Regions from separate parts of the Cytobacillus sp. IB215316 genome, predicted to be linked through region 2. Evidence: predicted binding sites of a transcription regulator. Region 2 holds the regulator's gene; each other region holds the start of a gene.
The links. The regulator Rex, encoded in region 2, represses fermentation and respiration genes when NADH is low (regulators of the CRP and FNR family bind a similar motif). The targets are predictions, from matches to a motif close to TTGTGAAATATTTCACAA.
Positions count from the first base shown of each region.

Region 1: the regulator Rex is predicted to act here: its motif matches at 1,678-1,695, upstream of SLH48_RS11285 (YwiC-like family protein).
Region 3: the regulator Rex is predicted to act here: its motif matches at 1,770-1,787, upstream of SLH48_RS11085 (TIGR04053 family radical SAM/SPASM domain-containing protein).

Region 1 is NZ_JAXBMC010000005.1:223,935-227,139, forward strand. Features, by position in the region: gene SLH48_RS11275 (enoyl-CoA hydratase/isomerase family protein) at 1-108, shown strand, start outside; gene SLH48_RS11280 (NAD(P)H-dependent flavin oxidoreductase) at 141-1,112, shown strand; gene SLH48_RS11285 (YwiC-like family protein) at 1,756-2,469, shown strand; gene argC (N-acetyl-gamma-glutamyl-phosphate reductase) at 2,795-3,205, shown strand, end outside.
Region 2 is NZ_JAXBMC010000024.1:24,598-27,802, reverse strand. Features, by position in the region: gene moaC (cyclic pyranopterin monophosphate synthase MoaC) at 243-728, shown strand; gene SLH48_RS21105 (redox-sensing transcriptional repressor Rex) at 761-1,399, shown strand; gene SLH48_RS21100 (twin-arginine translocase TatA/TatE family subunit) at 1,504-1,674, shown strand; gene tatC (twin-arginine translocase subunit TatC) at 1,692-2,444, shown strand; gene SLH48_RS21090 (DUF2161 domain-containing phosphodiesterase) at 2,615-3,205, shown strand, end outside.
Region 3 is NZ_JAXBMC010000005.1:181,837-185,041, reverse strand. Features, by position in the region: gene SLH48_RS11090 (oxidoreductase family protein) at 1-382, shown strand, start outside; gene SLH48_RS11085 (TIGR04053 family radical SAM/SPASM domain-containing protein) at 591-1,712, opposite strand; gene SLH48_RS11080 (DUF2249 domain-containing protein) at 1,913-2,170, shown strand; gene SLH48_RS11075 (DUF2249 domain-containing protein) at 2,160-2,366, shown strand; gene SLH48_RS11070 (hypothetical protein) at 2,383-3,205, shown strand, end outside.

The DNA of each region.
Region 1 (3,205 bases), on a different contig from region 2:
TTAGCTGAAGAAGCTATGGCACAAGGTATTGCCTTTACAACGAAAGATCATAGAGAAGGAGTAACGTCATTTTTTGAGAAAAGACAACCACAATTTTCTGGTAGGTAATTAGTGTATGAATTAAAAAGGGGAGAAAGATAATGAACGAAAAACTGCCGAAACATATGACTACAAATATAACTTTACCAGTCATTTCAGCACCAATGTTTCTCATATCAAGTCCAAAGTTAGTTATTGAAAGTTGTAAGTTAGGTGTCATAGGTTCGTTTCCAACATTAAATGCTAGAACAGTAGATATATTAGAAGATTGGATGGCTGAAATTTCAACAGAGCTAGCTATTGCAAAAAAAGAAGATCCTCAACTGAAAGTTGCACCATGGGCTGTCAATTTTATCGTTCATCAAACAAATCCGCGATATGAAGAAGACTTACGGTTAATAACTAAATATCAGCCCCCAATTGTTATTACATCACTTGGAAATCCGTCAGCTGTTGTTGAAATTGTTCATCAATACGGTGGTCTTGTCTTTGCTGATGTAAGTAACATTCCTCATGCTCGCAAAGCTGCGAAAACGGGAGTTGACGGCTTAATTCTAGTATGTTCAGGTGCAGGAGGGCATGCTGGAACAATTAATAGCTTTGCTTTTGCAGGAGAAGTAAGAAAATTTTGGGATGGCATTACAGTCTTGGCAGGTTGCATCACGACGGGACGTGATATTCTTGCAGTTGAAGCTTTAGGTATGGACATGGCTTACATTGGAACGAGATTTATAAGTGCAAAGGAGAGCTTTGCAAGTGAAGATTATAGAGATATGTTAATAGATGCTTCTGTAGATGATCTTATTTATACTGATGCCATTAGTGGTGTATACGCTAATTACCTAAAGGAAAGTATTTTAAATGCTGGTATTGATATAAATGAACTTGAAAAGAAACAAACTGTTGACTTTTCATTTATGAACCAAACAAATGCGAAAGCATGGAAGGATATTTTTTCAGCAGGGCAAGGAGTTGGTCAGATAAGTAGAGCTCAAACAGTTGCTGAAATTATTGAGGAAATGCAAAATGAGTATCATTTAGCTAAAGGTAGGTTGTCTGAAACGCTCGTTTAGCTTAAAGGCTCTTTTCGTAAACTTTGTTGCTATTGTTATCAAATTATTACCAAGTACTATATAAGTGGTTTATATGTTAGTCAACTATGTACAGCAGAAAAGCGCTAGTTGACTATTTTTTAATAAGAAAATCAACAATCAATGCAAAAACAGCATTACTAAAAATGGACAGTATGATGAGTTGTATAGGTGCACAATAATTAAAAAGTTATCACGTACGCTAAATGTATACGTGCTTAAATCTTATAACGAAAATGTGAAAACAGCCAAAGGAAAACATGCTGCATGGACATCACTCTCATCTAATGAAGTTAAAATATCGGAAGGTTACCCATGACTTTAACCTTTTTGCTATTTTCAACCTTAATAGACGGAAAGGTGTCACGAAACTTTAGTTACGCTTATTTTCAGCGTGAGAAAACAACAACCCTTATCATAACCACTCTATTGAAAGGCTAGGACCAGAAGTTATTCTAGCCTTTTAAGAGCTTACAATTAGGCTATACACAACATTTTTGTAAATTGTTAATAAAAAGTCAAAGATGCCTTGGAAGGGACTGTAACTTTGTGATTTATCTCACTTATTGTTTTATGTTGTTTCATTATAATAACATCTAAGAAAGTTTAGGTGAGGTGAACGAGTATGAAACCTTTGATTCCGAAACAACACGGTGCATGGGCTATGTTACTCATCCCATTTTTGGTAGGAATATTTGCTGGGCAGCCTTCTATGATACATATCCCCTTATTTGGTGGCTGGCTATTACTTTATTTAGGTACATATCCTTTGCTCATGTTTTTGAAAGGAAAGCGACGCGAATTTTATCTCAAATGGACATTTATTTATATGTTTCCAGCTCTAATTTGTTTAGTTGTAGCATTAATTATTAATTATAAACTTATTTATTTTGGCATCGTCATGTTGCCTTTTTTCGTGGTAAATGTGTATTTTGCAAAGAAAAACCAAGAACGTGCACTACTAAATGACATGAGTGCAATTACATCATTTAGCATCGGTGGAGTAGCTAGTTATTATGGGGGGACTGGTACGATAGATTTTGTTGCTATTGGTATTTTGTTACTATCAATGTTCTTCTTTATAGGAAGTACATTTTATGTGAAAACAATGATAAGAGAGAAGAAAAATAATGCATACCGTTGGCTTTCTTGGGGATACCATCTAGGAATCATAGTTATATTATTTGTAAGTGGCTACCCTTGGTTTATTATTGCGTATATACCGAGTGTAGTCCGTGCTTTTTACTTTTATGGAAAAAATGTTTCTGTTTTGAAAGTAGGTATCTGGGAAATTATAAATGCTGTTTATTTTTTCTTAGTCGTTGTAGTGTTAGTCTAAAATAGCATTGAAATGTATATCGTATTTATAATGAGAGCTAACCTATTAAAGGTTAGCTCTTTTTATTTCATAAGGTCAATATTCAACTAAGCTACAAAATAGGTAGATTTAATGTTTGTTCTATTTTTACAGCGTAATTAATAGTATTTATATAATAGTTTATGGTTTTTATAATTTATTTATAAAAATACAATTGATTTTATATTTATTCAGTATTATAATGAAAACTAATTTTACGTGATGTTCAAAAAAACATGACAAAGACAGAGGTGTAGCTTTGAATTGAGTGAATCAATGCTGTCTAAGAAATAGAGGGGGATCGCAGATGAGAGCTGCTGTAATCGGTGCAACAGGTTATGGAGGAGTAGAACTACTACGTTTATTGCAGCAACATCCAGTCGTTAATGTTCATTCTGTTCATTCATCTTCTAATGATGGATTACCATTAGGGCAGATGTATGGACATTTATCTGGAAGTTTGAAATTTCAGTTAGAAAGTATTGATATTGACAAAATTGGTAGTGAGGTAGATGTGGTATTTATGGCAACACCAGCTGGTGTATCTAGTGAATTGACATCACAATTCAGTGAATATGATACACATATCATTGATTTATCAGGTGATTTGCGGCTACAAGATAATAAAACTTATGAAAGATGGTATAACAAGACTCCAGCTCCATCTCAAATTGTCAAGGAAGCTGTATATGGATTATCCGAGTGGAATAGCAATAAA
Region 2 (3,205 bases):
AACAGCAGCCATGTACTGAGACACAAATACGAATTATTATATCGTTTGTTGCAGCTTCTCATCATTAAAACTATGACAAAGGGCTAAATTATTCGTTACAATTCACCATTTATGAAAAAAGCCATGTACTCAAAAGGTGATAGAAATGACCTTGGATGTACATATAGTTTTCACGCCTTGTTAAAGTAACGACAGGATTGTAAAAATAGTGTAGTATAGTCATATTGAGAGGTGAAAAGCAAGTGTCTTCATTTACACATTTTAATGATCAAGGTAGAGCAAAGATGGTTGATATTTCTGAAAAGGGCGAAACATTAAGAACTGCTATAGCGAGATCAAGTATCTCAGTTAATCAAAAAATTTATGAACAGATTATTCATTCAAAAATAAAAAAAGGGGATGTGTTAGCTGTAGCTCAAGTGGCTGGTATTATGGCTGCAAAAAAAACAGCAGATATTATCCCAATGTGTCACCCAATTAGTTTAAAGGGTGTCGATATCACGTTTACATGGGAAGAAGAAAAGCAATTATACAAGCTTATTATTATCGTAGAAGTTAAAACTAAAGGTAGTACAGGTGTTGAAATGGAAGCTCTAACTGCTGCTAGTACGTGTGCCCTAACTGTTTATGATATGTGTAAAGCAGTTGATAAAGGTATGGTTATTGGTCCAACTTATTTATTAGAGAAGACTGGTGGAAAGAACGGAGACTTTATTAGAGAGCAGTGAATGAATAGCTGTTTGAATGTGGGGGAATAGAAGTGAATAACGAACAAACAAAAATTCCACAAGCTACTGCAAAACGTTTACCATTGTATTATCGTTTCATAAAAAATCTTCATGCTGCAGGTAAGCAGCGCGTATCTTCTGCTGAATTAAGCGAGGCTGTAAAAGTAGATTCTGCAACAATACGTAGAGATTTTTCGTATTTTGGTGCTTTAGGTAAAAAAGGATATGGTTATAATGTTAATTACTTATTAACGTTTTTTCGACAAACACTAGATCAAGATGAACTAACAAAAGTGGTGTTAATCGGGGTTGGGAATTTAGGTACTGCATTTTTAAATTACAACTTTATTAAAAATAATAATATGAAAATTGAACTTGCATTTGATGTTGATGAGCAAAAAATTGGCACTACAGTTGGAGATGTTCCTATTTATCATATGGATGACTTAGAAAAATATATTACCAAGGATGTAAGTGTCGCCATCTTAACTGTACCTGCACCAGTTGCGCAAGGGATGACTGACCGTTTAGTAGAAACAGGTATTAAGGGTATTTTGAATTTTACGCCAGCTCGAATTAATGTACCTGACCATATTAGGATTCATCACATTGATTTAGCAGTTGAATTACAATCTTTAGTTTATTTCCTTAAAAACTACCCAACTGAATAGTAGCTATATTGGCATTATGGTCGTTTACATGATCACGGAGTTATAAAAACAATATATGCTTTATAATGATAGATCAGGAAAATTATTTGTAATTTATGATGGAGGTGAGACCAATTAACATAGGAATTGGAAGTCTTATATTAATTTTAGTGATCGCACTCGTTATCTTTGGTCCAAATAAGCTTCCTCAATTAGGAAAAGCTGCTGGAGAAACACTTAGAGAATTTAAGAGAGCGGCACAAGATATTGCAAATGAAAATAATAAAAAGAAGTAACATTAGGATGAGAAAGTATGAATGATAGTAAAGAAATGTCTGTATACGATCATATAGGAGAGCTAAGGAAGCGTCTAATTATCGCAGCCGTTTTCTTTGTTATGGCTACAATTGGAAGCTTTTTTTTGGCTGAGCCAATCATTGTCTATTTACAACAGGCTGATGAAGCAAAAGAGCTGACGATGAATGCATTTTCCTTAACTGATCCAATAAAAATTTATATGCAATTTGCTTTTATTATAGCTTTTGTAATTACTGCACCAGTTATTTTATACCAGCTTTGGGCGTTTATTAGCCCAGGCTTATATGAAAAAGAACGGAAAATCACTTTAAGTTATATACCAATATCAGTGTTACTATTTTTAGGTGGGGTTTCATTTTCCTATTTTATTCTATTTCCATTTGTTATTGAGTTTATGACGAGGATATCTGAACGCCTAACGGTTAATCAAGTTATTGGGATAAATGAATATTTCCAATTTCTATTCAAAATCACTATTCCATTTGGAATATTGTTTCAGCTTCCTGTCGTTGTGATGTTTTTAACTAGACTTGGCATAGTCTCGCCTATGTTTTTAGCGAAAATAAGAAAATACGCATATTTTGTTTTACTAGTTATAGCAGCATTTATTACGCCACCAGAGCTCATTTCACATCTGATGGTGACGATACCTTTATTTATTCTATATGAAATAAGTATCTTTATCTCAAAAATAACCTTTCGCAAAGTGGAAAAACTAGAACAGGAACTCATGGCTGAAAATGAGTAACAACCAAACCATAAATCATAATAAAGGTAATCAAAGTGAGTTTTTACAAATTGTAGAGGCTCACTTTTTTTATAGTAAATCTAGCAGGTGTCATGTGAATATATTAAATATAAAGGTCGTATGATTAACTAATATTTAAGCTTTGAATAAATGAAGAAAGTAATGATGTAATGAGCAATAAAACAACAAAATTGTATGAGGTTGATTTATATAAACCTATTCAAGAGCATTTTACAGAACAGGGCTATGAAGTATATGGAGAAGTCAATCATTGTGATATAGCAGCTATAAAAGACGATGAGCTAGTTATCGTGGAGCTTAAGCTTAATTTAAGTATAAAGCTGTTAATACAAGCTACTAAAAGGCAGCGTTTATCCGATCAGGTGTACATTGCTATCCCGAGACCTAAATATTCTTTGCGTTCTAAAAAATGGCAGGATATTTGTTATTTGGTCAGAAGGTTAGAATTAGGCCTTATGATTGTAACTTTCAAAAAGGGTATTGCACAGGTAGAAATTATTATAGCTCCAGCAGACTTTGATCGGAAAAAAAGTATGCAAAGAAGCAAGAAAAAAAGAGATTTACTTTTAACTGAAATGCAAGGAAGGCATCGTAACCATAATGTTGGTGGGAGCAAGAATCAAAAAATTATAACGGCGTACAAAGAAAACTGTATTCATATTGCCTGTTGTCTCGAACGTTTCGACCAGTTATCAACAAGTGATCTTCGCGAGATGGGAACGGGTGACAAAACTGTATCC
Region 3 (3,205 bases), on a different contig from region 2:
TATATGCTGCAATCATTTTCATCAAAATACTAACAACCATATTCAAATGATTGATTGGGAATCGTCTAGATTTGCATCAGGTTGGTTTGATATCAATTTACTAGTTGAAAGATATCTTGGGTTACGTAATTCCGAGAAAAACAATGATGATAGCATTCGAAACCATTGTGTTCAATTATATACTAAGGAAATGAACAAAAGAGGAATCTCCTTTCAAGGTGACCCTATGATATTATATAAAATGTCTTATTTACAGTACGTCCTTGAAACTGGCTTACTAGTACAATTACAAAAAGAGTTTGATGGTAACAAAGGTGTATTGCTTACCTATTATCTAGACAAAGTTTTGATTTGGGGTAAAGAACTCAATTTGTATAGCTAATGCTTTTCTAGATGTTCAAACAAAACGTTCGTTAAAAAGGCACTATTCAAAAATTATAGATTGTACGAAATTGCTATCTTGTTAACGAAGAAAAGCTACAGTTAACGCTAGTTATGAAAAGAGGCCGAGCTTTAACATAGCTACATACAAAAAGGTGTATCCCACTCAAAGATATAGAGGAAGGCTACACCTACTTCAGCTTGTTATATTAAGTATTCACTGATTTTGACCGCAATGCTTTCGGTATATACACACAGAATGGTTCACTTTCTAAAAAATTTCCAGTCACTGCATACGATCTTGCACGTGAGCCACCACAAACAAAGCGGAATTCACATACACCACATTTCCCTTTAAATTTGTCTGGATTTCGCAAATCTTTGAAGATAGGAGAATTTCTATAAATATCCGCTAATGTCTTCTCTCTAATATTTCCAGCTTTGACAGGCAGTAATCCACTAGGAAATACATCACCAATATGAGATATAAAAACAAAACCATTGCCGTCATTGACACCTTTTGGTGCTCGACCTAAACCATCAATTTGACCCGTTTTTCCTTCGTTTAAGGCATCTGCATAACGAATAGCTCGATCTGTATCTTTTGCTTCTTTCATTTTCTGTTGAATAACGACACGACGATAATGTTGTGCTGCTGTTGTTTTAATATCAAACGGTACCTTTTTACTTAATTCATATAGCCAGTGAAAAATCTGTTCGTGTTGTACTGGGGATACCATATCTGACTCTTTCCCCCTTCCGGTAGGAACGAGAAAAAATACACTCCACAGGACGCATTTTAACTCTTCTACAACCTTAGCCATCTCTTCTAGCACATCAACATTGTAGCGAGAAATCACTGTATTAATTTGCACTGGAATTTCTAACTCGTGTAAATATTTTATGGCATTCATTGTTAAATCAAATGATCCTTTCGTTCCACGAAAATGATCATGTACTTCAGCAGTTGGACCGTCTAAACTAAAAGCCCACCGTGCTAAACCAACCTCTTTTGCCTTCTCAATCGCTTGTTTAGTTACATTGGGAGTGGCACTAGGTGTCATGGATACCCTTACACCTTTTTTTATCGCATAATCTGCAATATCATATACATCTTCCCTCATCAAAGGGTCTCCACCTGTAAACACCAACATTGGATTATCCATTTCATAAATCTGATCTATTAATTGTTTACCTTCCTCAAAGGATAATTCTCTAGGGTCCCGTCTAGTTTGAGCTTTTGCTCGACAATGCAAGCAGTGTAATTGACAAGCACGCGTTAATTCCCAAATGACTATAAATGGATTTTTATAAAAATCTCGATCAAACATAAGGACTACCTCCTCAACATTCATGTAAATATTGTAATTATTTTGATTTGAGTATGTATGTGATATGCATCACATATTCTTGTGGACAAATTGTGAATGGTAACTATTGAAAAAATTATTAACAAGTGAACTGAATCACACCAAACTTAATTGAAAATTATTATCATTAAATCAAAGGATATGACGAGGAGGAATAAAAAATGAACGATATAAAAGCAAAGAACATCGTTGAGTTAGATGTGAGAGAAGATATAAATAAAAAGCTTCAGCCATTTCAAAAAATAACAAATACTGTTTCTTCATTGAAAGATGATGACATTTTTATATTACACGCACCTATTAAACCTACACCGCTACTTACAATTATGAAAACAAAAGGTTTTACTTATACCGTTGAGAAGGTAGCAGCAAAGCATTGGAAAGTGACCTTCGTGCGAGGTGAGAAAAATGATTCTTGATAATAGAGGTTTAGAGCCTCCCCAACCAATGATGAGAACACTTGCAGCATTGGAAAAACTTCAAGATAACGAAGTTCTTTCAATTATTAATGATAGACGACCTATGTTCTTATATGAGCAATTGGATGAACTCAAATATACGCACCATACTAAACAGCTAGACGATGGTACTTATCAAATTGATATTAGAAGATGAAAACGGGTGATACTTTATGTTTCCAAAGCAAGCTACGACTGAAACGAATATAAAGCTTCCATTTTTATTTATTTTTTTTAGTTTATTAGCCTTTCTAGCAAGTCAATTTATTCTGGTTTTTCAAGGTGAGAATATCGTAAAAGGTTTATATAGAATACCTGAAATATGGAGTAGTGCACATTTGCTTATTCTCGGATGGGCAGTGATGGTGGCTATGGGGGCAATGTACCAACTTGTTCCTGTTGTCTTCCTTACTCCTATTTGGAGTGAACGCTTAGGCTTTCTTCAATTTTTCTTAAGTGCTATAGGAGTTTCTAGCCTGGCTTTATCATTTGTATTTGCACCTAAAACAATTCTATACAGTGGAAGTATTGCTTTATTTTCAATATTATTATTTATCTTTCAAATGTTGATGACTATGAAAAAACAAGAAAAATTTAATATACTTACATTGTTTGTTGGCAGTGCACTCATTTGCTTATTGCTTACATTAGCTTTAGGAATATTGTTAGCATATAATTTGCAGTTCGAAACAGTATTATTTCAACATATCCCACTGTTAAAAACACATATTTTATTTGGAATCACAGGCTGGTTTACTTTATTGATTTTTGGTTTTTCTTATAAAATGGTGCCGATGTTTGCTCTTGCACACGGATTTTCAATGAAATTAGCCGCTTGGGTATATAGTGCTTATGTATGCGGCTTATTTTTAACAGCATTATCTTTTTTACTAGATATTTCAACTTTATTACCAATAGGTGTCAGTGGATTATTCATTGGCTTTAGTCTATTTACAGGGCATATTTATACCATTCTAACAAAAAGAATTAAGAAGA